Regions from separate parts of the Streptomyces sp. NPDC020422 genome, predicted to be linked through region 2. Evidence: riboswitches for the same ligand, from Rfam matches in the RefSeq annotation. Region 2 holds a riboswitch; the other holds the start of a gene.
What was found. Region 2 has a riboswitch for glycine ahead of gcvP (aminomethyl-transferring glycine dehydrogenase). Riboswitches for the same ligand answer to the same signal wherever they lie in the genome.
Positions count from the first base shown of each region.

Region 1: another riboswitch for glycine. It lies ahead of gcvT (glycine cleavage system aminomethyltransferase GcvT); the one in region 2 lies ahead of gcvP (aminomethyl-transferring glycine dehydrogenase).

Region 1 is NZ_JBIRVJ010000003.1:444,379-458,774, forward strand. It holds gene ACH414_RS09445 (ATP-binding protein) at 1-56, shown strand, start outside; gene ACH414_RS09450 (polysaccharide deacetylase family protein) at 448-1,203, shown strand; gene ACH414_RS09455 (YncE family protein) at 1,203-2,399, shown strand; gene ACH414_RS09460 (GNAT family N-acetyltransferase) at 2,434-3,072, opposite strand; gene ACH414_RS09465 (EF-hand domain-containing protein) at 3,147-3,362, shown strand; gene ACH414_RS09470 (CopD family protein) at 3,450-4,358, shown strand; gene ACH414_RS09475 (hypothetical protein) at 4,434-5,939, shown strand; gene ACH414_RS09480 (hypothetical protein) at 5,936-6,562, shown strand; gene ACH414_RS09485 (L-serine ammonia-lyase) at 6,549-7,934, opposite strand; gene glyA (serine hydroxymethyltransferase) at 8,101-9,360, opposite strand; gene gcvH (glycine cleavage system protein GcvH) at 9,385-9,762, opposite strand; gene gcvT (glycine cleavage system aminomethyltransferase GcvT) at 9,891-11,015, opposite strand; glycine riboswitch at 11,172-11,283, opposite strand; gene ACH414_RS09505 (AAA family ATPase) at 11,438-12,130, shown strand; gene ACH414_RS09510 (enhanced serine sensitivity protein SseB) at 12,268-13,005, shown strand; gene ACH414_RS09515 (enhanced serine sensitivity protein SseB C-terminal domain-containing protein) at 13,102-13,893, shown strand; gene ACH414_RS09520 (ABC transporter permease) at 14,217-14,396, shown strand, end outside.
Region 2 is NZ_JBIRVJ010000006.1:539,571-553,966, forward strand. It holds gene ACH414_RS19475 (hypothetical protein) at 201-809, shown strand; gene ACH414_RS19480 (DUF5999 family protein) at 1,114-1,320, shown strand; gene gcvP (aminomethyl-transferring glycine dehydrogenase) at 1,418-4,303, opposite strand; glycine riboswitch at 4,484-4,582, opposite strand; gene ACH414_RS19490 (PRC-barrel domain-containing protein) at 4,696-5,070, shown strand; gene ACH414_RS19495 (DNA polymerase IV) at 5,207-6,607, opposite strand; gene ACH414_RS19500 (MerR family transcriptional regulator) at 6,724-7,335, opposite strand; gene ACH414_RS19505 (bifunctional nuclease family protein) at 7,519-7,992, opposite strand; gene ACH414_RS19510 (MerR family transcriptional regulator) at 8,046-8,798, opposite strand; gene ACH414_RS19515 (FHA domain-containing protein) at 8,827-9,768, opposite strand; gene ACH414_RS19520 (DUF881 domain-containing protein) at 9,851-10,765, opposite strand; gene ACH414_RS19525 (small basic family protein) at 10,771-11,103, opposite strand; gene ACH414_RS19530 (DUF881 domain-containing protein) at 11,100-12,029, opposite strand; gene ACH414_RS19535 (sugar phosphate nucleotidyltransferase) at 12,143-14,396, opposite strand, start outside.

The DNA.
Region 1 (14,396 bases), on a different contig from region 2:
ACCTCGCCCCGCGCGGCAAGACCACCTGGTTCGAGATGCGGGTCTCCGACCGCTAGGGGGCGTGCGCCCGGACGCACGAAAGCCCCCGTCCGCCGTGGTGAGGCGCGTGGGGGCTTTCGTGTGGTGCGCCGTGGATTGGGGGGGGTGTATCCACGGCCGCTATGTCGACCTGGCCCGGGTCAATGGGGGTCGTGTCTCCGACTATGGCAGACGGGCGGCCTCTCCGCCAAAAGTCCCTACCGGTGCATATCCGGACAAACGCGAACAGTTTACCGATGAATCGTTGGTGACATGGAGCACCACCCTTGTAAATGGTGAATAGGTATGGCGTTCATCGGGTGTTTCCTCGCCTTGTCCGCATGGTGGACCGTTGATCTTGACCCGCAAACGTCCTGAATTGGCCCAATCCACACCAATCGGGCATACCAGCCTTTTAATGGTCCCGTGATGCCGACCGACCGCCGCGGTGCCCTCCGGGCCGGCGCGGCCACCGCCCTCGCGGGCGCCCTCGCCACCGCGTGCGGTACGGAGCCGCGCCCGGCGCCGCCCCCCAAGGGCCCCGCGCCCGCGCCCGCCGCCCCCTCGCCCCGGCGCTACCCGGGCATGCCCGACGAGATCGCCCACGGCCCCCGGGACCGCCCAAGGGTCGCCCTCACCTTCCACGGACAGGGCGACCCCGCCCTCGCCCGCGCCGTGCTCGGCCACGCCGAGCGGGCCGGCGCCCGCGTCACCGTCCTCGCCGTCGGCGACTGGCTCGACCAGCACCCCGAGATGGCCCGCCGCGTCCTCGACGGCGGCCACGAGCTCGGCAACCACACCCAGCGCCACCTCGACGTCGACGCCATGACCGAGGCCCAAGCCGTCGAGGAGATCCAGGCCTGCGCCACCCGGCTGCGCCGGCTCACCGGCTCCATCGGCACCTGGTTCCGGCCCTCCCGCACCCAGCACGCCGGCGAAACGGTCCGCCAGGCCGCCCGGCGGGTCGGCTACCCGCACGTCCTCTCGTACGACGTCGACTCCCTCGACTTCACCTCGCCGGGGCCCGCGGCCGTCGTCGCCAACGTCACCGGCGCGATCCGCGACGGGTCGGTGGTCAGCCTCCACTTCGGCTACGCCGACACCGTCGCCGCGCTCCCCCTCCTCCTCGCCGACCTCGACCGCCGCGGCCTGCGCGCGGTGACCACCACGGAGCTGCTGACCTGATGCCGACCCACGCCCCCCGCCCGACCCGCCGCACCCGGAACCTGCTCGCCGCCGCCCTGCTCCTCGCCCTCGCCGGCTGCGGCAGCCCGCACCCCGCCGAGAACGGCGGCGGCACCAAGAAGGCCGCCGCGCTGCCCGCCGTACCGAAACCGGCCGCCGCCCCCGCCGGGCTGCCCGGCATGCCGCCGCTGCTGAAGCCGGACGACGTCTACGCGGCCGACCGGCCGGGCCGGCTCTCCCCGGTCGTCCGGGGCTTCCCCTCCCGGGTGTACGTCCCCAACACCACCTCCAACACGGTCTCGGTCATCGACCCCGCCACGTACAAGGTCATCGAGACCATCCCGGTCGGCAACCAGCCGCAGCACGTCGTCCCCTCCTGGGACATGAAGACCCTCTGGGTCAACAACAACCGCGGCCACACGCTCACCCCCATCGACCCGGCCACCGGCGTCGCCGGCAAGCCCGTCGAGGTGCACGACCCGTACAACCTCTACTTCACCCCCAACGGCAAGTACGCCGTCGTCATGGCCTCGCTCGACCGCGAACTCGTCTTCCGCGACCCGCACACCATGGAACGCAGGAAGACCGTCCCCGTCTCCTGCTACGGCGTCAACCACGCCGACTTCTCCGCCGACGGGCGCTACTTCGTCGTCTCCTGCGAGTTCTCCGGCGAACTCCTCAAGGTCGACACCGAGAAGATGGAGGTCATCGGCCAGCAGAAGCTGCCCTTCCAGGGCGCCATGCCGCAGGACGTGAAGATCTCCCCGGACGGCAAGACCTTCTACATCGCCGACATGATGGCCCACGGCATGTGGGTGCTCGACGGGGAGAAGTTCACCACCCCCACCCTGCTCCCCACCGGCAAGGGCTGCCACGGCCTCTACGTCTCCCGCGACTCCAAGGAGATGTACGTCTCCAACCGCGGCGAGGGGTCCGTCTCCGTCTTCGACTTCACCCGGAACAAGCTGACCAAGAAGTGGTGGCTGCCCGACGGCGGATCGCCCGACATGGGCGGTGTCTCCGCCGACGGCAAGGTGCTGTGGCTCTCCGGCCGCTACGACTCGGAGGTCTACGCCCTCGACACGAGCACCGGAAAGCAGCTCGCCCGCATCCCCGTCGGCGGCGGCCCGCACGGCCTGGCGGTCTACCCCCAGCCGGGCCGGTACTCGCTCGGCCACACCGGCATCTTCCGGTAGGGCGGAAGACCCCTGGGCCGTGTCCGGACACGGCCTAGACCGCGACGAGCAGCGCCTCCGCGCCCACCGGGCGGTAACCCGCCGCCTGGAAGGTGCGGACGCTGCGCGCGTTGCCCGGGGTGTTCTGGGCCCACACCACGGCGTCCGGGGTCAGCTGCCGGGCCGCCGTCGCGAGCGCCCGTCCCAGGCCCCGGTGCCGGGCGCCCTCGTCCACCTCGACGGCGACTTCCATCCGGCCCGCGACACCCCGCCCGAGGATCAGCACCCCGCCGTCCGCCGCCCACACCCGGACCTCGTCCCGGTACTTCAGCGCCCGCGCCACCCGCGGATGCCCCTGGTCCCGGATCTCCCGCAGCTCGATCTCCGGCTCACCCGGCAGGGCGTCCGCGACCGCCATCAGGTCGACCGTGCTCACCTGCCGGCCCGTGCGCGCCATCAGCGCCGCATGGAACCGCGGGGTCATGCTCGCCACCAGCGGATCCGTCGACGCGGCCGCCAGCTCCGCCCGTATCCACTCCGGGTCCTCGTCCAGGAAGACCACCGAGTGGGCCGTGAACGACAGCACCCCCGCGTCCCGCCCGTTCGGCTGGGGAAGGATCGTCGTCGACCCGTCCGGCGGCGGGAAACCGCCGTGCGCCGCCGCTGCCAGGATCCGTGCCACTTCGGTGCTCATACCCCCATCATCGGGCACCGCGGGGCCCGATAATCTGGCCCCCGACATCGAAGCACCATGAAGGGGCGGAAGCAGTGGCCGACATCAACGAGGCGCGCACGGCGTTCGACAAGTTCGACGTGGACAAGGACGGCTTCATCACGGCCGCCGAGTACAAGCACGTCATGGCCGAGATGGGCGACTTCAACGTGACGGAGACCGTCGCCGAGGCGCTCATCAAGCAGCGCGACGACAACGGCGACGGCGTGCTCTCCTGGGACGAGTTCTGGGGCCACCTCAACAAGGCCTGAGCCGTCCGGGCCCCGACGGGCGGCACCGTACGACCAAGCGTACGTACGCGAGTTGCCGCCCGTCCGGCCCCCGGTGACGATCGTCCGGTGACGCTCCCCGGACCCCTCGGCACCCCGACCCGGCTCACCGCGGCCGTGCTCGCCGCGGTCGCCGTCCTCGCCGTCGCGCTCCTCGGCGCCGGACTCGCCCAGACGGGCACCGGCGAACTGGAGATCCCCGCCGCGGGCACGATCACCCTGCTGCGCCTGCTCTTCCTCGTCGCCCTCGCCGTCCAGCTCGGCGAGCTCGCCGGCGTCCGCTGCGCCGGCGAGGGGCCGCTGCCCCGCCGCTGGTCCCTGCCCGCCGCCATGCTCGGCTGCGCCTCCTCCGCGGGCCTCCTCGTCCTCCTCGCCGTCATCAGCGGCCTGAAGCTGACCACCGTCTACGGGCTGCGCGAGGGCCGGCTCCTGCTCGTCACCGCCAACGCCTTCGCGTTGGCGGCCCTGTGCGCCGCCTCCCGGCGCCCCTCCCTCGCCCTCGCCCCGCTCGCCGTCGGGATCGGCGCGGAGGCCCTGCGCGCCCACCCCGAGGCGTACAGCCCGGCCATCGGCTTCGGGCTCACGGTGGTGCACCTGACCGGCGCCTCGCTGTGGTTCGGCACCCTGCTGTACGTGCTGCGCACCATGCGGCTGCGCGGCGGCGGCCGGGACGTGCTGATGCGCTACGCCAGGATGGCCGCCTGGGTCTTCGCGGCACTCGCCGTCACCGGCACCTGCTCCACCCTGCGCCGCCTCCCGCTCGACGCCGTCCTCACCACCGCGTACGGGCGTGTCCTGCTGGTCAAGCTCGCCCTCTTCGGCCTGACCGCCCTGCTCGCGCTCACCGCCCGTCGCCGCATGCTCGGCGGTGGTGACGCCCGGCCCCCGGCCCGGATCGAGCTGGCGGTGCTCGGTCTCGTGGTGCTGGTCTCGGCGCTGCTCACGGTGGTCCCGGACCCCCACTGGCTGATTTCGTGACCCTGTGTACACGACATGCGGAGCTGCGTGTCGGGGAGGAACATGGGGAGTGATCCACCCACCCCCCTCATCCTCATGTCCACTGCCCTGCGACTGGTGCGTCGACTGCTGACGGCGGTGCTTCTGAGCGCAGCGATCAGCGTGGGGCCGGTCGGCTTCACGCCGCCGGCGGCGGGGGCCGCTGCCCGGTTGAAGGTGGAGGCGCTCTCCCTGGGCCCCGACTCCGGACCGGCCGGGACGCACGTCCAGGTGGGCGGCACCGGCTTCGAGCACTGCGACGCGGCGAAGCTCGGCGTGGAGGGCGGGACCACCACCACGGTGTACGTGAACCAGGCGTCCCACACCCTGGGCGGCACCGTCACGATCCCGCAGGGCACCGCCGCCGGCCCGGTCGAGATCGTCGCCGACTGCTCTCCGGACCCCGACTACGCCACGGCGACCTTCACGGTGACCGCTCCCGCCGCCGAGCAGAAGAGCCCCGAGCAGAAGAGTCCCGAGCAGCAGAGCCCCGGCGAAAAGACCGGCCCCTGTTGCGAGAACCCGGACGTCACGCTGGACAAGTCCGAAGGACCGCCCGGGACGCAGTACACCATCTCGGGCTCGGGCTTCGGCACGTGCTACGCCCAGGACGTCCGGCTGTACGTGGAAGGGGAGAAGGGGAACCTGCTGGACTACCCCGTCGACGTCGGTGCGGAGACGGGCACCTTCAGTCAGGAGCTGACCGTCCCGAAGACGGCGACACCGGGCACCTACTCGATCACGGCCGCCTGCGTCCAGTTCCCGGACATCAAGGCGAGCGCCCCCTTCACGGTGACGGAGGCGCAGACCGCGGATCCCCGGCTCACCCTCGACCCGTCCCAGGGGGAGAAGGGGACCTCCGCCCAGGCCGACGGCACCGGCTTCACCTGCCCGGACGTCGAGCTCAGCTGGGACGACGGCGCGGTGCTCACCCCCGCGACGGTCACGGACGGCGGCTTCGGCACCGGGATCACGATCCCGGCGGACGCCCAGCCCGGCGACCACACCGTACGGGCGGCCTGCACGGCGGATCCCGCGCAGTACGCCGACGCCCCGTTCTCCGTGACCGAGAGTCCTACGGACAACAGCGGCGGGACCACGCAGGACGGAGGGACGACGCAGGACGGCGGGACGACGCAGGACGGCGGCACGACCGACGGCGGGACGACGCAGGACGGCGGCACGACCGACGGCGGGACCACCCAGGACGGCGGCACGACCGACGGCGGCGGCACCGGCGGCGGTACCGGCGGCACCACCACCGACGGCGGCACGACGCACAGCGGCGGTGGGTCCTCCACCCCCGTCGGGTGGATCGCCGGGCCCGCCTCGCTCGGCGGGGCCCTGGCGCTCGCCGTCGCCGCCGGTGCCTACTTCGGGCGGCTGCACCGCGGCCCCCGCTGGGTCCGCGGCCACGTCAAGGCGACCCTCCGCCCCGTCACCGGCACCGCGGCCCTGACCGAGGAGCGCGGGCTCGGTGAGCCGCCCACCCACACGACCCGGCTCGACCCGCACCCCGACCCCGGCCGGCAGACCGTCGAAGGCCCCGAGGAGGAGAGATGACCACCACGACCGCCGCCCCCGAGACCGTCCGGTCGATCCTGCTCGGGCCGGGGGAGGACCTGGACGGCCCGCTGCGTGCCCACGGCACGGCGGGCCCGCTGCTCGCCCCGGTGCGGGGCCGGACCCCCGCAGCCGACCGGGCCGTCGAGCACGAGCTGGCCACCGTCGTCGACGACTTCCTGGGCCTGGACCTGCTCGATCTCGTCGCCGGCGGCTGGCGCTCGCACGGGGCCCTGAGGGAGGCCGCCCGCCGCACCCGGGACCTGCCGGGCAGCGAGGAGGTCGTCGCGCTGGCGACCCACCGGGTCACCTCGACGCACCGGCCGTTCGTCGACGTCTACGTGGACGGGGCGAAGCTCGGCACGCTCCAGGTGGAGCTGAACCTGGTCTTCTGGGTGGCCGGGTTCGTCTGCGTGGTCCGCGACGCCTGCATGACGGGGGTGAACGCGGGGAACTGCGCGGTGGACGCGAGCCTGGCCGTGCAGGGGGCCGTGCTCGCCGAGCGCAAGGGCCGCCCGGTCGACCTCCCCGGCGGTTTCGCGCTGCGCGGCCCCGTGCCGCTGCTGCGGGACGAGCCGAGGCCCCACGAGGCCCCGACCGTCCCCGGCGTCAGCACTCGATGATGTTCACCGCGAGACCGCCGCGCGCGGTCTCCTTGTACTTCACGCTCATGTCCGCTCCGGTCTCCTTCATGGTCTTGATGACCTTGTCGAGGGAGACCAGGTGGCTGCCGTCGCCGCGCATCGACATCTTCGCCGCGGTGACGGCCTTGACCGCCGCCATGCCGTTGCGCTCGATGCACGGGATCTGGACCAGGCCGCCGACCGGGTCGCAGGTGAGGCCGAGGTTGTGCTCCATGCCGATCTCGGCCGCGTTCTCCACCTGCTCGGGGGAGCCGCCGAGGACCTCGGCGAGGGCGCCGGCCGCCATCGAGCAGGCCGAGCCGACCTCGCCCTGGCAGCCGACCTCGGCGCCGGAGATCGAGGCGTTCTCCTTGAAGAGCATGCCGATCGCACCGGCCGCGAGGAGGAAGCGGACCACGCCGTCCTCCTTCTCCTCCGGGGTGCAGGAGCCGGTGCCGAAGTTCATGTAGTAGTGCAGGACGGCGGGGATGATGCCGGCCGCGCCGTTCGTCGGGGCGGTGACCACCCGGCCGCCCGCGGCGTTCTCCTCGTTCACGGCCATCGCGTAGAGGGTGATCCACTCCATCGCGTGCGCGGCCGGGTCGCCCTCGGAGCGCAGCTTGCGGGCCGAGGTGGCGGCGCGCCGGCGGACCTTCAGCCCGCCGGGCAGGATGCCCTCGCGGGACATGCCGCGCGAGACGCAGGCCTGCATGACCCGCCAGATCTCCAGGAGACCCGCGCGGATCTCCTCCTCGGTGCGCCAGGCCTTCTCGTTCTCCAGCATCAGCGAGGAGATCGACAGACCGGTCTCCCGGGTGAGGCGGAGCAGCTCGTCACCGGTGCGGAAGGGGTACTTCAGGACGGTGTCGTCCGGGACGATCGGGTTCTCGCCGGCGACGGCGTCCTCGTCGACGACGAAGCCGCCGCCGACCGAGTAGTAGGTCTTCTCCAGGACCAGCGAGCCCTCGGCGTCGTACGCGAAGACCGTCATGCCGTTGGCGTGGTACGGCAGCGCCTTGCGGCGGTGCAGGACCAGGTCGTCGTCGAAGGAGAACGGGATCTCGTGCATGCCGAGCAGGTTGATCCGGCCGCTCGCCTTGATCCGCTCGAACTCGTCGTCGGCCTTCTCGACGTCGACGGTGCGCGGGGAGTTGCCCTCCAGGCCGAGCAGGACGGCCTTCGGGGTGCCGTGGCCGTGGCCGGTGGCGCCCAGCGAGCCGTAGAGCTCCGCTCGTATCGCCGCCGTGTGGGCGAGCAGGCCCTCGTTCTTGAGCCGGCGGGCGAACATCCGGGCCGCGCGCATGGGGCCCACCGTGTGGGAGCTCGACGGGCCGATGCCGATCGAGAACAGGTCGAAGACCGAGATGGCCACGGGGGAACTCCTTGTGGGGGCTAGACGCCGTTGTCTGCCGGGGTGGTGCAGAAACGTGGAGCGGGGAGCAAGGGGCCGGGGCACCCACTCACCGTCCAGTGTGCGGGTGCCCCGGAAGTTTCGTACGAACGGGTTCGAACGAACCCGGTAACAAAAGGGTACGAAACTACTTCAGGCCGGGGTACAGCGGGTGCTTGTCGGCGAGCGCCGTCACCCGGGCCTTCAGCGCCTCGGCGTCGAAGCCGGGCTTCAGCGTCTCGGCGATGATGTCGGCGACCTCGGCGAAGTCCTCGGCCTGGAAGCCGCGGGTGGCGAGGGCCGGGGTGCCGATCCGCAGACCGGAGGTGACCATCGGCGGGCGCGGGTCGTTCGGAACGGCGTTCCGGTTGACCGTGATGCCCACCTCGTGGAGGCGGTCCTCGGCCTGCTGGCCGTCGAGCTCCGAGTCGCGCAGGTCGACCAGGAGCAGGTGCACGTCGGTGCCGCCGGACAGCACCGAGACGCCGTGCTCCGTGACGTCGTCCTGGACCAGGCGCTCGGCGATGATCCGGGCGCCCTCGAGGGTGCGCTGCTGGCGCTCCTTGAACTCCTCCGAGGCCGCGACCTTGAAGGAGACGGCCTTGGCGGCGATCACGTGCTCCAGCGGACCGCCCTGGAAGCCGGGGAAGACCGAGGAGTTCAGCTTCTTGGCGAACTCCTTCTTCGCCAGGATGATGCCGCCGCGCGGGCCGCCGAGCGTCTTGTGCGTGGTCGAGGTGACCACGTCCGCGTACTCGACCGGGTTCGGGTGCAGACCCGCGGCGACCAGGCCCGCGAAGTGGGCCATGTCGACCCACAGGTAGGCCTCGACCTCGTCGGCGATCCGGCGGAACTCGGCGAAGTCCAGCTGGCGCGGGTAGGCGGACCAGCCCGCGATGATCACCTTGGGGCGGTGCTCCTTGGCGAGGCGCTCGACCTCGGCCATGTCGACCAGACCGGCCTCGTCGACGTGGTACGCGACCACGTTGAACTGCTTGCCGGAGAAGTTCAGGCGCATGCCGTGGGTCAGGTGACCGCCGTGCGCCAGGTCGAGGCCGAGGATCGTGTCGCCCGGCTGGGCGATCGCGAAGAGCGCGGCCTGGTTGGCGGAGGCGCCGGAGTGGGGCTGCACGTTGGCGTACTCGGCGCCGAACAGGTCCTTGATCCGGTCGATGGCGATCTGCTCGGCCACGTCGACGTGCTCGCAGCCGCCGTAGTAGCGGCGGCCCGGGTAGCCCTCGGCGTACTTGTTGGTGAGGACCGAGCCCTGGGCCTCCATGACCGCGACCGGAGCGAAGTTCTCCGAGGCGATCATCTCGAGGGTGGACTGCTGGCGGCGGAGCTCGGCGTCGACGGCGGCGGCGACGTCCGGGTCCAGCTCGTGGAGAGGGGTGTTCAGAAGCGACATGAATCGATCCCTGGGGGTCTCGGTTTAGCCGGCGGTGAAGGCGGTGTACTCGTCGGCGGTGAGCAGGTCGTCCGGCTCGCCCGCGAGGCGCACCTTGAACAGCCAGCCGCCCTCGAACGGAGCGGAGTTCACGAGCGACGGGTCGTCGACGACGTCCTGGTTGGCCGCGACGACCTCACCGGTCACCGGGGCGTACAGGTCGCTGACGGACTTGGTGGACTCCAGCTCGCCGCAGGACTCGCCCGCGGTCACCGTGTCGCCGACCTCGGGAAGCTGCACGTAGACGATGTCACCGAGCGCGTTGGCCGCGTGCTCCGTGATGCCGACCGTGGCGACGCCGTCCTCGACGGCCGACAGCCACTCGTGCTCCTTGCTGTAGCGCAGCTGCTGGGGGTTGCTCATGACCTGATTCTCCTGGATGCGGGGAGTGCGGATGTACGTGAGTCTTGCGGGATGAGACACCAAGTGAGACGGGGGCATGAGGGAAACGTCACTTCTCGGGCCCCCGAGCGCCACTCGGGTCCCTCATGTCACTTCTGACGCTTGTAGAACGGCAGCGCCACGACCTCGTACGGCTCGTGCGTGCCGCGGATGTCGACGCCCACGCCCTCGGTGCCGGGCGCGGCGAATTCCGCGTCCACGTAGGCGATGGCGATCGGCTTGCCGAGGGTCGGGGACGGGGCACCGGAGGTGACCTCGCCGATGATCTCGCCGTTCGCGACGACGGAGAAGCCGGCGCGCGGGACCCGGCGGCCCTCGGCGATCAGGCCGACCAGCTTGCGCGGCGGGGCGGACTCGGCGCGCTCGGCGGCCTTCTCCAGCGCCTCGCGGCCCACGAAGCGCCCCTCGTTGGTGGTCTTCTCGAACTTCACGACCCTGCCCAGGCCCGCGTCGAACGGCGTCAGCGCGGTGGTCAGCTCGTGGCCGTACAGCGGCATGCCCGCCTCCAGGCGGAGCGTGTCGCGGCAGGACAGGCCGCAGGGGATCAGGCCGACGCCCTCGCCCGCCTCGGTCAGCGCCTTCCAGACGCCCTCGGCGTGCTCGGGCTTCAGGAACAGCTCGAAGCCGTCCTCGCCGGTGTAGCCGGTGCGGGCGATCAGCGCGGGCACGCCGGCGACGGTGCCGGGCAGACCGGCGTAGTACTTCAGGCCGTCCAGGTCGGCGTCGGTGAGGGACTTCAGGATGCCGGGGGACTCCGGGCCCTGGACGGCGATCAGCGCGTAGGCGTCGCGGTCGTCGCGGACCTCGGCGTCGAAGCCCGCCGCGCGCTCGGTGAGGGCGTCGAGGACGACCTGGGCGTTGGAGGCGTTGGCGACGACCATGTACTCGGTCTCGCCCAGGCGGTAGACGATCAGGTCGTCGAGGATGCCGCCGTCCTCCTGGCAGATCATCGTGTAGCGGGCGCGGCCGTTGCCCACCGTGGAGATGTTGCCGACGAGGGCGTAGTCCAGAAGGTCGACGGCCTGCGGGCCGGTGACGGTGATCTCGCCCATGTGGGAGAGGTCGAAGAGCCCCGCCTTGGTGCGGACGGCGACGTGCTCGTCGCGCTCGCTGGTGTAGCGCAGCGGCATGTCCCAGCCGGCGAAGTCGGTCATGGTCGCGCCCAGCGAACGATGCAGCGCATCGAGGGCGGTCAGGCGGGGGGCAGTGCTCATCGGGTGGCTCCCGGGTCCCAGGGCGTGCAGGGCACGACATGCATGACGGAGGACGGTCCTCCCCATCTGTCATGGAACCTGAGAGGTTCACCGAGGGCATCCCCGGCTTGCACCTTGGGTGGGGCCGCGACGGCGCGGCCCGCTTTTCAGATCTGCCTCATCCACGCGGTACGGGGCCTGAGAGATTCAAGGGAGGAACTTGCTCCTTCGGCGCCCGGGCGCACCCTGTGACTGCGGTGCGTGACCGGAACTCTCCCGCGCGGATTCGAGCGGCCGGTATGCGGTTGTGGACGCTCGTGCGAGCGCCTGCGCGCACATCATTGCACGGCGGTTCGGCGCGGCAAATCGCTTGCGTCTCATTACCGTTTCTTTACACTTCCTGGGCAAGGGTCCCCGCGGACCCGATCTGGGGGAGTGATGCGATGACGAGGCCGCCCACGCAGCCGAGCCGGCACAGCGGCGCCTACGCCACGAGCGCGGGCATACCCGTGCAGCGCACCGGCGACCGGGCCCGCGCCCGCACCCGCCGCCGGGGCCGGCTCCTGCGCGACCTGCGCGACCGCGGCGGACGCGGCCCCCGCACCCTGGCCTACGCCACCGGGGACGTCGTGGTCGTCTCCGGACTGCCCGGCAGCGGCAAGTCGACACTGATGGCCCGCACCGCCGAGGGCCGCGCCATCGACTCGCAGCACACCCGCGAGCGCTGGGAGGCCCGGCTGCCCCGCTTCCTGCCGTACGCGGTCTACCGCCCGCTCGCCCGCATCGCCCACTACGCCGGACTCCGCCGCGCCCTGCGCTCCGGGGCCGGTGTCGTCGTCCACGACTGCGGCACCCAGTCCTGGGTCCGCGGCTGGCTCGCCCGCGAGGCCAGGCGCCGCGGCACCGCCCTGCACCTGATCCTGCTCGACGTCGAACCCGAGACCGCCCGAGCCGGCCAGCTCGCCCGCGGCCGAGGCGTCTCCGGCTACGCCTTCGCCCGCCACCGGCGGGCCGTCGGCCGGCTCCTGCGCACCGCGGAGGAGGGCAGGCTGCCCCCGGGCTGCGCCTCGGTGACCCTGCTCGACCGGGACGCCGCCGACGCCCTGCGGAAGATCGGGTTCCGCGACGTGTCCTGAAGCACTCCGCGCCCTTTCCGGTCCCTTTTCGGTCACGGCGGCGCCGAGGCGCCGTTAAGGTGCTGAACCGCACCGTGTGCTGGACGCGCGTACGTGTGCCGGACGCACCGGATGCCGAGAGGGGACGTGAGAGAACCGTGGACGTGACGTGGCCGGGCAACGAGCTCGAGGAAGTACTGGCCGCCTCCCTCGGCAACCCCTCCGCCGGCGGCCGCCTCGTCGAGGTGCTGGGACGCAGCGCCGTCTGGGTGCCGCTGCCCAACGGCGGCGGCCCCGACAGCACCGACCTCGACCTGCCCACCATGGAGATCGACGGCTACGCCTACGTGCCCGTCTTCAGCTCCGAGCAGCAGTTCCTCGCCTGCGTCGGCACCCACATGTCCTTCACCGTGGCCCCCGCCCGCGACTTCGCCCGCGGACTGCCCCCGCAGCTCGGCATCGCCGTGAACCCCGGCGGCACCGTCGGCGTCCCGCTGCCCCCGCCCGCCGTCGCCGAGCTCTGCCGGGTCGGCCGCACCCCGCTCGACGGGCCCGCGAGCGGCGGCCGCGTCCGCCTCTTCGAGCCCGACTGGCAGGACGACCCGGTCGACTTCCTGGCCGCCGCCTCCGCCGAGTTCGAGGCCCTCGGAACCGTCGCCACCGCCCGCCGCGTCCTCGCCAGCGTCGAGGGCACCGAACCGGCCCTCTTCATCGGAGTCCAGCTGCTCACCCCGGACGCCGACCGCAACGGGCCGCTCGACGCCCTCGGACGCGCCCTCGGACGCGTCGAGGTCGCCTGGCCGGTCAACCTGATCCTGCTCGACGTGGCCCAGGACCCGGTGGGCGACTGGATGCTGGCGAAGGTGCGCCCCTTCTTCCAGCGCGCCGCCGTGTGAGCGCCCCCCTGTTTAAGCTGAACTGATTCACGCCGGGCCACACCACGGGACGGCAGGCCACACCGCGATACGGACAACGAGGGGCGGGAACCGAAGGTGAGCGCGTCAGGCACCGCTGCGACCGGTCAGGTCGAGCACATGCTGCGCCAGGTGGCACCCGGGCGCCACGACGCCTACGAGCAGTTGCTGCACGCCCTCGCCGGCTCCGACGTCTGGATGCTGCTCTGGCAGGGCTCGCCCGGCTCGCCCGACGCCCAGTACGGGAACATGGAGGTCGACGGCTTCGGGTACGCCCCCTGCGTCACCTCCGCCCAGGAGCTCGCCGCCTCCGGCTGGAACCGCGCCCACGAGCTCACCTCCGGGCTGGAGATCGCCCGCGCCCTCTACCCCGACCGCTGGGGCATCTGGCTCAATCCGCACGCCCCCGGCGGCGGCGTGGGCATCCCCTGGGCCGATCTGCGCCGGATCGCCACCGGTCTGGACCGGATGCCCGCCGGACCCCTGCGGCTCTCCGAGCCCGCGGTGGAGATCCCGCAGTTCTACGCGCTGCTCACGCAGAACGCCCACCGCACCCCCGCCGTGCGCTCGCTGCGCCGCGCCTGGGTGCAGCCCGCGCTCGGCTCCCCGTACCTCGCCATCGGTCTCGACCTCTACGACTCCTCGCCGGCCTCCGTCGAGGCGGTCCGGGCGATGATGCGCCAGACGGTCGCCGCCGTCCCGGAGGGGCTGCCCGTCTCCACCGTCGCCATGTCCGACGCGTACGACCCGGTCGCGATGTGGCTGGGCGCCCACGCCCGCCCCTTCTACGACCGCGACGCGCACGCCGCCCCGGCGGCTCCGGGCGCGCCCGGCTACGGCTACCCCCCGGCAGCGCCCCGCACGTACTGATACGTCCGGTCCCGTCCCGTCCGTCCCCCCAATTCACCCCTGCGCGGCAGGAGTTGGGCCGGATGTCCGATCTGGTCGAATAGCGGCCGAGTTGGTCCGCTCACGCGATCAGGACGTCCGGATAACGGAAGACAACGCACCGCATCACGTTTGAGCAAACATTCCCCGTGGGGTCTGGCGGGTGATCGCGGGCACATTGAAGACTCCCCGGAACACCAGGCGTTCGGCTCCCCGGAGCCGGTGCCCAGCAGTTGTTCCACCGAGCCGCTACCCGCGGCGGGCAAGGGCCGGCGACCCGGCGGCCGAGAGGGGTCCTCACCACGATGACGGCACCACTGCACGAGACGAATGCGGCCGAGGCCGCGGCCGTCGACGTCGTGCCCGATGCGCCGGCCAAGGCGATCGAGGGCCGATCCCCCTGGAAGATCGCCTGGACCAGGCTGAAGCGCGACAAACTCGCCCTCGCGGGCGCGTTCGTCGTCGTCTTCCTGATCCTGGTCGCG
Region 2 (14,396 bases):
ACCGAATGACACCTTGTCAGGAATACCGGCGCCGTCTAGCGGAAACACTGTGTGAACACGTGTCGTATAAACTCCGCGGACGAGGCAGAGTGTTGGCGCCCGGCCATGGCCTCATGGCCCCCTTCTCTGGCCCCGTCGCTGACAGCGCCGTCGTACCTGCCCACGCATCACCGTGTCTCTTGAGTGAGAGGCGACCCACCATGCTCCGACCCTCCCCGGCCCCGGCGCCGGCCCTTCGCAGTGTCCTCACGGCCCTCGGCTCGCCGACAGCCGTCCGTGAGGCCCGCACCCCTGCACTGCGTGCCGCACAGGGACCGCTGAGCCCCGAACTGCCCCTGCCCGTGCATGTGCTGGGAGTCGGCTCGGCCGGCGCCGGCGCCGCCGGACAGCCGCCCCGCACCCGGCTCGCCGGGTGGCGCTTCCTGATCAGGAACGGGGACCGGGCGATCGCCGCCGCGGACACCATGCTCACCCCCGACGGCTGGTCCTTCTCCCACTTCTTCGAGGGCCCCTACGTCACCGCCACCGAACGGGCCCTGATCCAGGCCGAGGCGCTGCTCACCCCGTACCAGCCACGGCTGCTGTCCGTACCGGAGCTGTACATGCTCACCCTGTGGCTGCACGCCGACACCGAGGCCGACGGGGACAGCGTCGTCCCCGGCGCGGCCGACCTCCTCGTGCCGCTCTCGCCCGCGCCACCGGGGATCGCCGCCAACCGCCCCTACCGGGTCGCGGACCTCCTGCCCGTGCTCAGCCTGCGCCTGGGGCCTGTGCCGCCGTCCCTCCTCGGGACCGCGGCACCCGCCTGATCCACTCCACGCGCACCCCGCGCCCCGGGAGCCCCACGGCCCCGGGGCGCACTGCTGTCCGATCCTTGTCCCGTTCGGACTAGCCCGCTCGGACCACCCCGAACCCCCCGAAGAGACGGTGCAGTTGACCTGAACCGCCCCTGCGGGTGATGCGTCTTCCCAGGAGGGGACGAGCTGCCGCGAAATACCTGCGGAACGGCGTCCCTAGGGCAAGACTGGACCGGAACCGAACCGACCTACGGGGGCGGCGATGCATCCGAAGAGCCGCAGGACATCCACTACGACGCAGCGAAAGAACCCACCCATGTGCCAGCACCAGCCTGCCTGTCCCACCGCCGACTCCGCCGACCGGGAGGCGGCACGACTCGTGGCGCACCACCCGGAGCAGGGCTGGAGCCTGCTGTGCAACGGGGTCCTGATCTTCGAGGACACCGGTGAGCTGCTGCCGGACGGCCAGATCATCGCCCCGCACCGGCCGCTGACGGCGGCCAGTGTGACGACGGCGGCCTGAGCCACCCGAGAGAAGCGCGGAACGAACGCCGAGGGCCGGCCCGGAGAAAGCTCCGGGCCGGCCCTTACGCCGTGCTCAGGTGGTGCTCAGGTCGTGCTCAGTTGTCGTACTCGTCCAGCGGCGGGCAGGAGCAGACCAGGTTGCGGTCGCCGAACGCGCCGTCGATGCGGCGGACCGGCGGCCAGTACTTGTCGGCGGCCGAGACGCCCGCCGGGAAGACGGCCTCGTCACGGGTGTACGGGTGGTTCCACTCGCCGCCCAGCGCCGCCGCGGTGTGCGGGGCGTTGCGCAGCGGGTTGTCCTCGGCCGGCCATTCGCCGGAGCCGACCTTCTCGATCTCGGCGCGGATCGCGATCATCGTGTCGCAGAAGCGGTCGAGCTCGGTCAGGTCCTCGGACTCGGTGGGCTCGATCATCAGCGTGCCGGCCACCGGGAAGGACATGGTCGGCGCGTGGAAGCCGTAGTCGATCAGACGCTTGGCGATGTCGTCGACGCTGACGCCGGTCGCCTTGGACAGCGGGCGCAGGTCCACGATGCACTCGTGGGCGACCAGACCGGCCGGACCGGTGTAGAGCACCGGGTAGTGCGGCTCCAGGCGCTTGGCGATGTAGTTCGCCGCGAGGACGGCCACCTGGGTGGCGCGCTTGAGGCCCTCGCCGCCCATCAGGCGCACGTACGACCAGGAGATCGGCAGGATGCCCGCGGAGCCCCACGGGGCGGCCGAGATCGGGCCGACGCCCGTCTCCGGGCCCGCGGTGGGCTGCAGCGGGTGGTTCGGCAGGTACGGGGCGAGGTGCGCCCGGACGCCGACCGGGCCGACGCCCGGGCCGCCGCCGCCGTGCGGGATGCAGAAGGTCTTGTGCAGGTTCAGGTGCGAGACGTCGCCGCCGAACTTGCCCGGCTTGGCCAGGCCCACCAGCGCGTTGAGGTTGGCACCGTCGACGTACACCTGACCGCCGGCCTCGTGGACCTCGGCACAGATGTCGGCGACGTGCTCCTCGAACACGCCGTGCGTGGACGGGTAGGTGATCATCAGCACGGACAGCTCGTCGCGGTACTGCTCGATCTTGGCGCGCAGGTCCGCGACGTCGACCTCGCCGTCGTCGGCGGTCTTGACCACGACGACCTTCATGCCGGCCATGACCGCGGAGGCGGCGTTGGTGCCGTGCGCGGAGGACGGGATGAGGCAGACCGTGCGCTGCAGGTCGCCGTTGGCGCGGTGGTAGGCGCGGACGGCCAGCAGACCGGCCAGCTCGCCCTGGGAGCCGGCGTTGGGCTGGATGGACACCTTGTCGTAGCCGGTGACCTCGGCGAGGCGCTCCTCGAGCTCGTTGATGAGCGTGAGGTAGCCGGCGGCCTGGTCGACCGGCGCGAACGGGTGGATCTGGCCGAACTCGGGCCAGGTCACCGGCTCCATCTCGGTCGTCGCGTTCAGCTTCATCGTGCAGGAGCCGAGCGGGATCATGCCGCGGTCGAGCGCGTAGTCGCGGTCGGCGAGGCGGCGCAGGTAGCGCAGCATCGCGGTCTCGGAGCGGTGCGCGTGGAAGACCGGGTGGGTCAGGTACGCGTCCGAGCGCAGCGCGTCGACGGGCAGCGCGTCCTCGGTGACGGCGTCCAGCGCGTCGATGTCCGCGGTCACGCCGAAGGCGGCCCAGACGGCGTCGAGCTGCGCGCGGGTGGTGGTCTCGTCGCAGGACAGCGACACGTGGTCGGCGTCGACGCGGTAGAGGTTGACACCGGCCTCGCGGGCGGCGGCGACGACCGCGTCGGCGCGGCCGGGCACACGGGCGGTGAGGGTGTCGAAGAAGGCGCCCTGGGTGAGCTCGACGCCCCCGGCGCGCAGTCCGGCGGCGAGGATCGCGGCGTAGCGGTGGGTCCGCTGCGCGATGCCCTTCAGGCCGTCCGGGCCGTGGTAGACGGCGTACATGCCGGCCATGACGGCGAGCAGCACCTGGGCGGTGCAGATGTTGCTGGTGGCCTTCTCGCGGCGGATGTGCTGCTCGCGGGTCTGCAGGGCCAGGCGGTAGGCCTTGTTGCCGTCGGCGTCGACGGAGACGCCGACGAGGCGGCCGGGCAGCGAGCGGGCGTGCTTGTCCTGGACGGCCATGTAGCCGGCGTGCGGGCCGCCGAAGCCCATCGGGACGCCGAAGCGCTGGGTGGTGCCGACGGCGATGTCGGCGCCGAGCGCACCGGGCGAGGTGAGCAGGGTCAGCGCGAGCAGGTCGGCGGCGACGGTGACGATCGCGCCCAGCTCGTGGGCCTGGTCGATGACCGGCTTGATGTCGCGGATGGCACCGGAGGCACCCGGGTACTGCAGGAGCACACCGAAGACGCCGCGCTCGGCGACCTCGGCCGGGATGCCGGCGGACAGGTCGGCGACGACGACCTCGACGCCGGTGGGCTCGGCGCGGGTCTCGATGACGGCGATGGTCTGCGGCAGGGCGTCGGCGTCGACGAGGAACACGCCGCCCTTGACCTTGCCGACGCGCCGGGACAGGGCCATGGCCTCGGCGGCCGCGGTGCCCTCGTCGAGCAGCGAGGCGCCGGAGGTGGGCAGACCGGTGAGGTCGGCGACCATCGTCTGGAAGTTGAGCAGGGCCTCGAGGCGGCCCTGGGAGATCTCGGGCTGGTACGGCGTGTACGCGGTGTACCAGGCCGGGTTCTCCATGACGTTGCGGAGGATGACCGGCGGGGTGAAGGTCCCGTAGTAGCCGAGACCGATCATCGGGGCCAGCACCTGGTTGCGGTCGGCCAGCGCCCGGAGCTCGGCCAGCACCTCGGCCTCGGTGCGGGCGGCCGGCAGGCCGAGCGCCTCGGCGTTCTTGATGACGTCCGGCACGGCCGCGGCCGTCAGCTCGTCGAGGGAGCCGTAACCGACCTGGGCGAGCATCTTGGCCCGCGCCTCGGCGTCGGGCCCGATGTGCCGCTGCTCGAAGGGAATGCCCTGCTCGAGCTCGGAGAGCGGAATGCGGTTGGCGGTCATGCTGCGGGGGCCTCCTGGTCGTCACGACCTGCGAGGGGCACCACGGCGCGGGTGCCCGGACGGCCTCCCCCTCTGTCATCTCAACCTGAGAGCTTCACCGGCCATGCCTCGCGGAAGGGCCGGCTTTCACCGTCGGTGAGAGCGGGTGCCGTCGACGCCCGCCCTGCTTTCCAGAGTGACCTCGTCCGCGCGGTACGGGGGCCTGAGAGATTCCGGGGAGGATTTGCTCCTTCGGCGCCTCCGAAAGGTTTCTCCGGAGGACTCTCCCGCGCAGGGTCGACAGCCACAGCCACCCTACCAGCGCGGTTGAGCCTCCCATCGCTCAAGTGGCCGACATCCCAGTTGTGCACTTTCGTAGGGGTGTAGAGGAGTTGCGACCAGTTGGAGGGACCGTGCAGACCGATATCGATCCGCGCAGCCTGATCGGCCGCAAGGCGTTCGACCGGAACGGACACAAGATCGGAACCGTGGACGAGGTGTACCTGGACGACGCGACGGGCGTCCCCGAATGGGCCGCGGTGCGCACCGGCCTGTTCAGCCGGGACGCGTTCGTCCCCCTGGAGCCGAGCGAGCTGGCCGGTGACGGCCTCCACATCCCGTACGAGCGCGCTTTGATCAAGGACGCCCCCGACTTCGGCGTGGGCCGCCACCTCTCCCCCGAGCAGGAACTCCAGCTCTACCGCCACTACAGCCTCGCGCTGCCCCCGCCGCCCCCGGACACCCCGCACCACGACTTCGGGCGCCTGGCGGGCCAGGAGGAGGCCTAGCGGGGCCCGCACCGGCCGACCGTCCACGGCGCCGAGACCCCGACGTGACGCCCGCACCCCTGCGCAAGCACCTGAACGGGTGGTGCGGGCGGGCCACACGGCCCGGCCGAAGGCCGGGTCACCCCCTCGGCGTGCCTCAGGCAGCCGCCCCCGTCGCCCCACCCGGCACCAAGGGCAGCGGATCCGAGAGCTCCAGCTCCGGATCGTCGACGGAGAACGTCCGCACCCGCCCCGGCACCAGCGCCCCCGGCTCCTCGAAGCGCACGGTGACCCGCCCGACCCCGCTCCCCTGCACCCAGCCCGCTCCGTACTCCGCGTGGCGCACGTCCAGGCCGGGCGCCCAGTGCCGCTCGGCGGCCTCGGCGGCCGTCGGCGGCACGGGCCCGGCCGCCTCGGGAGCCACCGTGTCCTCGGCCGCCGGCGCGCCGGCCTCGGCCCGCGCCTCCGCCTCGGCCCGCGCCTCCGCCTCGGCCTGCGCGAAGAGGTCCTCCTGCGTGTAGTCGGCGAGCCCGCTCACCCCGACCCCGAGCAGCCGCACCCCGCCCGTGGTGTCCACGAGGTCGAGGAGCCGCGCCGCCGCCTCCCGCACCACCACCGGGTCGTCCGTCGGCCCGCGCAGCGTCTCGGAGCGGGTCAGGGTCGAGAAGTCGTAGCGCCGCACCTTCAGGACGATGGTCCGCCCCGAGTGGCCCGAGCCGCGCAGCCGCGCCACGCACCGCTCGGCGAGCCGCTCGACCTCGAGACGGATCCGCAGCCGGTCGTGCAGGTCCACGTCGAAGGTGTCCTCCACGGAGACGGACTTGGCGTCCCGCTCGGCCACCACGGGCCGGTCGTCGTGCCCGAGGGCCATCAGGTACAGCGAGCCCCCGTGCGCCCGTCCGAGCAGCCGTACGAGCTCGTCCTCGCCCGCCTCGACCACCTCGGCGACCGTGGTGATCCCGGCCCGCCGCAGATGCTCCCCGGTCGCCGGCCCGACCCCCGGGATGATCCGCACCGACCGCGGCCCCAGGAGCTCGCGCTCCGTGCCGGGCTCGATCAGCACGAGCCCGTCCGGCTTGGCCTCCTCGGAGGCGATCTTCGCGAGCATCTTCGACCCGGCGAGCCCGACCGAGCCGGTCAGCCCGGTCGTCGCGAGGATGTCCCGGCGCAGCCGCTCCCCCGTGGCCCGCGCACTCGCGCTGTCGTCGGCGAGACCGCCGGCCTCCAGGTCGACGAAGGCCTCGTCCAGGCTGAGCGGCTCCACGAGCGGCGAGAGCCGCCCGAGCAGCTCCATGACCTGTCCGCTGATCGCGCGGTAGAAGGCGAAGCGGGGCACCAGATACGCCGCGTTGGGCGCGAGCCGCCGCGCCTGCGCCATGGGCATCGCCGAGTGCACCCCGAAGCGCCGGGCCTCGTACGAGGCGGTCGCCACCACCCCGCGCGGCCCGAGCCCGCCCACGACCACCGGCTTCCCGCGCAGGCTCGGCTTCGACGCCTGCTCCGCCGCGGCGAAGAAGGCGTCCATGTCGAGATGCAGGATGGTGGGCGCGGCTCTCACGGTTCCGATGCTGCCCTACGCCACTGACAACGGACCCGAACGCGCACCCGCGCGCGCCGGACCCGCCCGCCCTCGGCAGGCCGGCCGGGACGCCCTTCACGGCGCCCCGGTGGCGGTCAGACCGCGCGGTCCCGGCGCCGGCGCGCCAGCTCGTCCGCCGGGTTGTGTCCGATGAGCGTCTCCCCGGTGTCGATCCGCTCGCCGTGGAGCTGCGACAGCGCCGCCTCGACGTCCCGCCACACCACCCCTACGGCGATGCCGAAGACGCCCTGGCCGCCCTGGAGCAGGTCCACGACCTCGTCGGGCGAGGAGCACTCGTACACGGTGGCGCCGTCGCTCATGAGCGTCATGCGCTCCAGGTCGCGAAAGCCCCTGGCCCGCAGGTGCTGCACGGCCGCGCGGATGTTCTGCAGCGCGACCCCGGTGTCCAGAAAGCGCTTGACGATCTTGAGGACCACGACGTCGCGGAAGCTGTAGAGACGCTGGGTCCCCGACCCGTACGCGGGCCGCACGCTCGGCTCGACGAGCCCGGTGCGCGCCCAGTAGTCCAACTGCCGGTAGGTGATGCCGGCCGCCGCGCAGGCCGTGGGGCCGCGGTAGCCGACTGCCTCCGCGCCCGCGCTCACGTCCCCGCCGAAGTCGCCCACACTGCCGTGAAGCGGATACGGGCCCTTCTCCCCGGGGGCACGCCCCAGGAAGCCCCCTGCCGTACCGTCGCCGCTGCTCATCACGCCGACCCTCCGTCCTTGACCTGCCCACTCGAAGGTAGGCAGTCACTCGGGGTGCGTCAACGATCGCCACACTCGGCACGCCGAGTGATAATCACCCTGAGAGTGGTTTCACGTGCCCCTCTCCGGGGAAAGGCTACTCGAATGCGCCGAGGACGCTCTTCGGCACGGCCACGGGGGGCCTCACTGGTTGCCGGTCTCGAAGTCCTCCGGTGAGATCTGGTCGAGGAACTCGCGGAACTTCTCCACCTCGTCCTCCTGCTCGTCCGGAATCGCGATCCCCGCGTCGTCGAGCACCCCGTCACTGCCGTAGATCGGCGTCCCGGTGCGCAACGCGAGCGCTATCGCGTCGGACGGCCTGGCACTCACCTCGACGCCGCTGGCGAAGACCAGCTCGGCGTAGAAGACCCCGTCCCGCAGATCCGTGATGCGGACCTCGGTGAGCTCCTGCCCCACGGCTTCCAGGACGTCCTTGAAGAGGTCGTGCGTCAGCGGCCTTGCAGGGGCCATGCCCTGCTGGGCGAAGGCGATCGCGGTCGCCTCTCCCGGTCCGATCCAGATGGGGAGGTACCGATCGCCTCCCACTTCACGCAGGAGAACGATCGGCTGGTTGGAGGGCATTTCCACCCGGACACCCACAACGTCGAGCTCGTTCACACAGCAACCCTAGGACGTGCCCGGCCGGTTTGGGTAGTCGGGCCATCCCCTGATCACGACAGCCGCAGTCCCAGGGCGGTCTGGACCAGTGCCGCGTGCAGGCGTACGGAGAGCCCGGCGAGCTCCTTCGCGGTCGCCTCGGCATGCGCCCTGGTCTGCGGATTACGGTGCCGGCGCAGCGGCGCGACCATCTGTTCGACCAGTCCGGCCTCACGCTCCGCGGCGGCCTTGACGGCCCTCAGGTGCCGGGGTTCCAGACCGAATCTCCCCAGATCCGCCACCAGTTTCGCCACCGTGACGGTCTCCGCGTCGTACCCGCCGCCCTCGACCGGCGCGATCAGTCCGTACGACTCCCACTCGGCCAGCTCGGCCTCGGTGACCTCGGCGGCGGCCAGCAGCTCCGCACGCCCGATCCGGGCCGCGGTGGGACGGTCGCCCTCCGCCTCCCGGCCGTCCAGGGCCCCGTCGAGCAGATCCCGCTGCGGGCTCGGCGAAGGCAGCTTGACCTGCTCGCCGCGCTCCAGGGCGTCCAGATGCTCGCGAATGACCTTCAGCGGGAGGTAGTGGTCCCGCTGCATCCGCAGGATCTGAGCGAGCCGCTCCACATCCCGCGGGCTGAACTTCCGGTACCCGGAGGCCGTGCGCTGGGGCTCGACGAGCCCCTCGGCCTCCAGGAACCGGATCTTGGAAATCGTCACTTCGGGAAACTCGTCACGCAGCTGGCTCAGCACCGTGCCGATGCTGACCAGCCGTTCGCCCGCGGTGGCGGTGCCGTGTCCGGCACCGCCCGTCGGTGTTCGCAGCATGGACCTTCCCTGAAGGTTCTCCGGGGCGTCACACGCCCCGCTGGCTCGCGAAGAACACGAGCCGGTACTTGCCGATCTGCACCTCGTCACCGTTGGACAGCACGACCTGGTCGATCGGCTCGCGGTTGACGTAGGTGCCGTTGAGGCTGCCGACGTCCGACACCGTGAAGGTGCCGTCCGGCTGCCGACGGAACTCCACGTGGCGACGCGACACGGTCACGTCGTCCAGGAAGATGTCGCTCTGCGGGTGCCGGCCGGCCGTGGTCAGCTCGCCGTCCAGCAGGAAGCGGCTGCCCGAGTTCGGACCGCGTCGCACGATGAGCAGCGCGGCACCGAGCGGCAGGGCCTCCACCGCGGCCAGCGCCTCGGCCGAGAGCGACGGAAGCGCGGTCTGACCGGTGACCTCCGAGTCGTAGGCCTCCAGCCCCGAGATGGAGATCGTCGAGGTGGTCTCGGAGGCCCGCTCCGGAGCCACCCCGCCCCGCAGCGGCGCGCCGCAGTGGGAGCAGAAACGGCTGTCCGCCGTATTGCGGTGACCGCACCTCGTACACACCGGCATGGACGCGTCCTCCTGCCGCGGCTGCCCCGCGGAGGTCTGTGTCGCGTACGGGTCGGGGGTGAACCCTCCACCCGTACCTGAGGTTGATGGTTCACCGAAACCTATGCGCGCGGCACCGGCAGGGTCAACAGACGACGCGCCCTGTCCGCCCGGAATGTCACCGCCCTGAGCACCCACCTCGTCGCGGAAGAGCGGGCGCTCGCCGCCCTGTTCCTCGCTCTGGGCGTGGCGCGGGGCGCGGTGCCTGGCGTTGCCGCCGTCCTCGCTGGCGCTCTTGCCGAACAACTTCGAAAACCACTTCACGGGCGATTCCCCTTGACCGAAACAGACCCGCCCGTGGGGCAGGACGAACCCTGACTCAACACACCTGCCGACCCGGACATCTTCACAACGTCCGTAACCACTCGACAGTTTCCACCACGCACCACCCTTGTGGTGCGGCGACCCCCCGCAACGTCATGCCCTTGCCGCGTGACCCTCATCGCCCCCTGCCTCACTGCGAGGACGACCGAGCGTAGTCAGGCCGCTTCGCAGGCCGCAAGGCGTCGACGACGATCTTCCCGGAACGCTCAACCGTGGCCGTGGCCTGCTCCTTCTCCAGTGTCTGTACGACGCCACCGGGGATGTTGAGCGCGGGCTCGAGATCCTCCGGCTTGCCGATGACCTTGAAGACGTACGGAGCGGTCACCTTCGTTCCATCGATCTGCATGTCGCTGCCACTTCCCGAGAAGTAGCTGTCCGCGACCACCCGCACGCCGTCGACCTGGATCGCCTCCGCACCCGCGGCCCGCAGCTCCTGGATCGCGTCGAGCAGCATGTCCGACTCGATGGCCCCGCTGGGATCCGTGATCGTCAGGGTGATGCCGGGCCCCTGCGCGGCGACCGTGCCGGCCAGGATCCCGAGCTGCTGCTCCTTCTCCTGGGTCTGCTTCCGGGCCTCCTCGGCCTGGTCGGAGCTGGACTCCAGCTCCGAGCGCTGGCCCTCCAGACGGGTCTTCTCGTCCTCGAGGCGCTGCGTACGGTCGTCGAGTTCGTCGAGGATCCGCACCAGGTCCTCCTGGCGGGCCCCGCGCAGCGCGCTGTTGTCGGTGGTGGAGCTGACCTGGATCGCCAGACCGAGTCCCAGCGCGAACAGCAGCAGCGCGACGATCAGTTGGGCCCGGGTCACCCTCGGCGGCCACAGGCTCGCGGCCAGCAGCTGCCGCCCGGAGACCTGCGGCTCCACCGGAGCCGCGGGTGCGGGCGGGGCCGCGGGCGCGGGCGGAGCCGCGGGTGCGGGCAGCGGGCCGGGCGCCGCCGGGACCGCGGGCTCAGGAGCCGGCGCGGGCGTGGCCTCGTCCCGACGTCCCTCGGCACCGCCCTCGGGCAGCCCCTCGTCCGGACCGGGCTTCTTGTCGTTCTCGCTCATCGGCCTCACGCCCGGAACACGTGCCGCCGGATGGCGGCCGCGTTGGAGAAGATCCGGATGCCGAGGACGACCACCACACCGGTCGACAGCTGCGCGCCCACGCCCAGCTTGTCGCCGAGGAAGACGATCAGCGCGGCCACGACCACGTTCGACAGGAACGACACCACGAAGACCTTGTCGACGAAGATCCCGTCGAGCATGGCGCGCAGGCCGCCGAAGACCGCGTCGAGGGCGGCGACCACGGCGATCGGAAGATAGGGCTCGACCACCGCCGGAACCTCGGGCCGGACCAACAGTCCGACCACGACTCCCACGATCAGGCCCAGTACGGCGATCAAGATGTGCCCTTCCCTGTGTCGGCCGTGGCCTGCCCGGTGGCCTTGGCCGCCCCGGCTCCCCTCGGCTCTGCTGTACGTACGATCAGGCTCGGCGCGGCCGGCAGACGTACGTCGCCCTCGGCCGAGATGCTCGTGCGGATCCCGAAGTTCTCCTGCAGCACGTGCAGGTACTGGCCGTCGGCGCTGTCCTGGAACGCCGTGCTCAGCCGCTGCCCGTCACCGATGGCGAGAACGGTGTACGGCGGCACCAGTGGCTTGTTGTCGACCAGTATGGCGTCGCCCGCCGCCCTGATCGCCGAGAGCGCGGTCAGCCGCTGCCCGTTGATCGCGACGGCCTCCGCACCCGACTGCCACAACCCGTTGACGATCTGCTGCATGTCACGGTCGCGCACCCGCCCGGTGTCCGAGAACCCGGCGCTCTCGCGCGGACCGCCGCCTCCCGCGTCGGCGCCCTTGGCGTCGTCGACGACCAGCTTCACACCGGGGCCGTGCACCGGGGTCGCCCCCGACAGCAGCGCCACCAGCTCCCCCTGGTCACCGCCGTGCTGCTCCAGGGCCTTGCGCTGCCGCTCGCCGACCTCGCCGCGGATGCGCTCGACGTCCGCCTCCAGCTTGTCGGCGGCGGAGGTCTCCGACTCGATCCGGTCGATCAGGTCCTGGCGCTCCTTGGCGACGACCGGCGCGGACACCCGCGCCTCGGCGGCACCCAGCGTCACCACGGCCGCCGCGAGCACCAGGCCGGCCGCGAGACCCAGCTTGGCCCGGAGCGTACGGGGCAGACCGCCGCCCTCCGCGGCACGCCGGGCGGACGCCTCGGCGTAGCCGTCGTCCAGCGCGTGGTCGATCACGTTGTTCAGCAGCGACATGGACGCGTCCGGACGCGGAGGCGGCGATCCTGTGCTCCGAACGGGGGGCTGCTGCGACATGCCGCACATCGTCGCACGTCGCACGCCCTACCGCCGAATGGCCCCTCCGACGGCCGGGAGGCGCCCCTCGGGCACCTCCCGGCCCTCCGGACCCGTCCGGACCCTCGTCTCCCCTAGTGACCTGCGCTGTCGACGACCGCCGCCCACTCGTCGAGCAGGGCCTGCGCGGAGGCGTCGTCCGGGCCCTCGGCCCACAGATGGGTGACGGCCTCGGCCGGGTCCGGCAGCACCATCACCCAGCGCCCGTCGGCCTCCACCACCCGTACGCCGTCGGTGGTGTCCACGGACCGGTCCCCGGCCGCCTCGACCACCCGGCGCATCACCAGTCCCTTCACCGCCCACGGCGTGGCGAGGTCCCGCTTCAGCACATGGGCCCGCGGGATCCGCGCGTCGATCTGGCTGAGGGTGAGCTGCGTCCGCGCCACCAGACCGATCAGCCGCACGAACGCCGCCGCACCGTCGAAGACGCTGCTGAACTCCGGCACGATGAACCCGCCGCGGCCGTCCCCGCCGAAGATCGTCGACTCCTCGCGCCCGACCCTCGTGAGGTCGTCCGGCGAGGTCGTCGTCCACTCCACCTGTGTGCCGTGGTACGCGGCCACCTGCTCCGCGATCCGCGTGGTGGTCACCGGCAGCGCGACCCGCCCGGATCTGCGCTCGGCCGCCACCAGGTCCAGCAGGACCAGCAGCGCCCGGTCGTCCTCGATGATCCGCCCGCGCTCGTCGACGAGCGAGAGCCGCTCCCCCACGGGGTCGAAGCGCACGCCGAACGCGGCCCGTGCCGAGGCGACGATCTCGCCGAGCCGCACCAGACCGGCCCGCCGGCTCTCGGCGGACTCGGTCGGCCGCGACTCGTCGAGGCCGGGGTTGATCGTCAGCGAGTCCACCTGGAGCCGCCCGAGGAGGCTGGGCAGAACGAGTCCGGCACTGCCGTTGGAGGCGTCCACGACCACCTTCAGCCCCGCCTCCGCGATTCCGGAGGTGTCCACGTTCCGCAGCAGCGAGCCGGTGTACGAGTCGAAGACGCTGGCCGGGAAGGACAGGTCGCCGATCTCCCCGGGGAACGCCCGCCGGTACTCCTGCCGCGCGAAGACCCGGTCCAGCTTGCGCTGCCCGGCCTGGGAGAGGTCCGCACCTCTCTCGTCGAAGAACATGATGTCGACGGAGTCCGGCACACCCGGCGAGGTCCGCACCATGATCCCGCCGGCGCTGCCCCGCGCCGTCTGCTGCCGGGCCACCGGCAGCGGCACGTTCTCCAGGTCCCTCACGTCGATGGCGCTGGCCTGCAGCGCCGAGATCACCGCCCGTTTGAGCGCCCGCGCACCACGGGAGTGGTCACGCGCCGTGGTGACCGTCGCACCCTTCTTCAGCGTGGTCGCGTACGCGCCGGCCAGCCGCACCGCCAGCTCGGGGGTGATCTCCACGTTGAGAATGCCGGACACGCCCCGCGCGCCGAACAGGTGGGCCTGCCCGCGCGACTCCCAGATGACGGAGGTGTTGACGAACGCGCCGGCCTCGATCGTCTTGAACGGGTAGACCCGCACGTTGCCCTGCACGATCGATTCCTCACCGATCAGGCACTCGTCCCCGATGACGGCCCCGTCCTCGATCCGGGCCGCCCGCATGACGTCGGTGTTCTTGCCGACCACGCAGCCGCGCAGATTGCTCTGCTGCCCGACGTAGACGTTGTCGTGGATCACGGCCTTGTGCAGGAAGGCCCCGCTCTTGACCACGACGTTGGATCCGATGACCGTGTGCTCGCGGATCTCCGCGCCGGCCTCCACCTTGGCGTAGTCGCCGATGTACAGCGGACCGCGCAGCACGGCGTCGGGGTGGACCTCGGCCCCTTCGGCGACCCAGACCCCCGGGGAGATCTCGAAGCCGTCGATGTCGACCTGGACCTTGCCCTCGAGCACGTCGGCCTGGGCCTTGACGTAGCTCTCGTGGGTGCCGACGTCCTCCCAGTAGCCCTCGGCGACATAGCCGTAGATCGGCTTGCCTTCCTTCATCAACTGCGGGAAGACATCACCCGACCAGTCGACGGGCACGTCGGGCTGGACGTAGTCGAAGACCTCGGGCTCCATGACGTAGATGCCCGTGTTCACCGTGTCGGAGAAGACCTGCCCCCAGGTGGGCTTCTCCAGGAATCGTTCGACCTTTCCTTCCTCGTCGACGATCGTGATGCCGAATTCCAGCGGATTGGGCACACGGGTCAGACAGACCGTGACGAGGGCGCCCTTCTCCTTGTGGAAGGCGATCAGATCACTGAGGTCGAAATCGGTGAGCGCATCCCCCGAAATGACGAGGAAGGCGTCGTCCTTCAACGCCTCCTCGGCATTCTTCACGCTCCCCGCTGTGCCGAGCGGC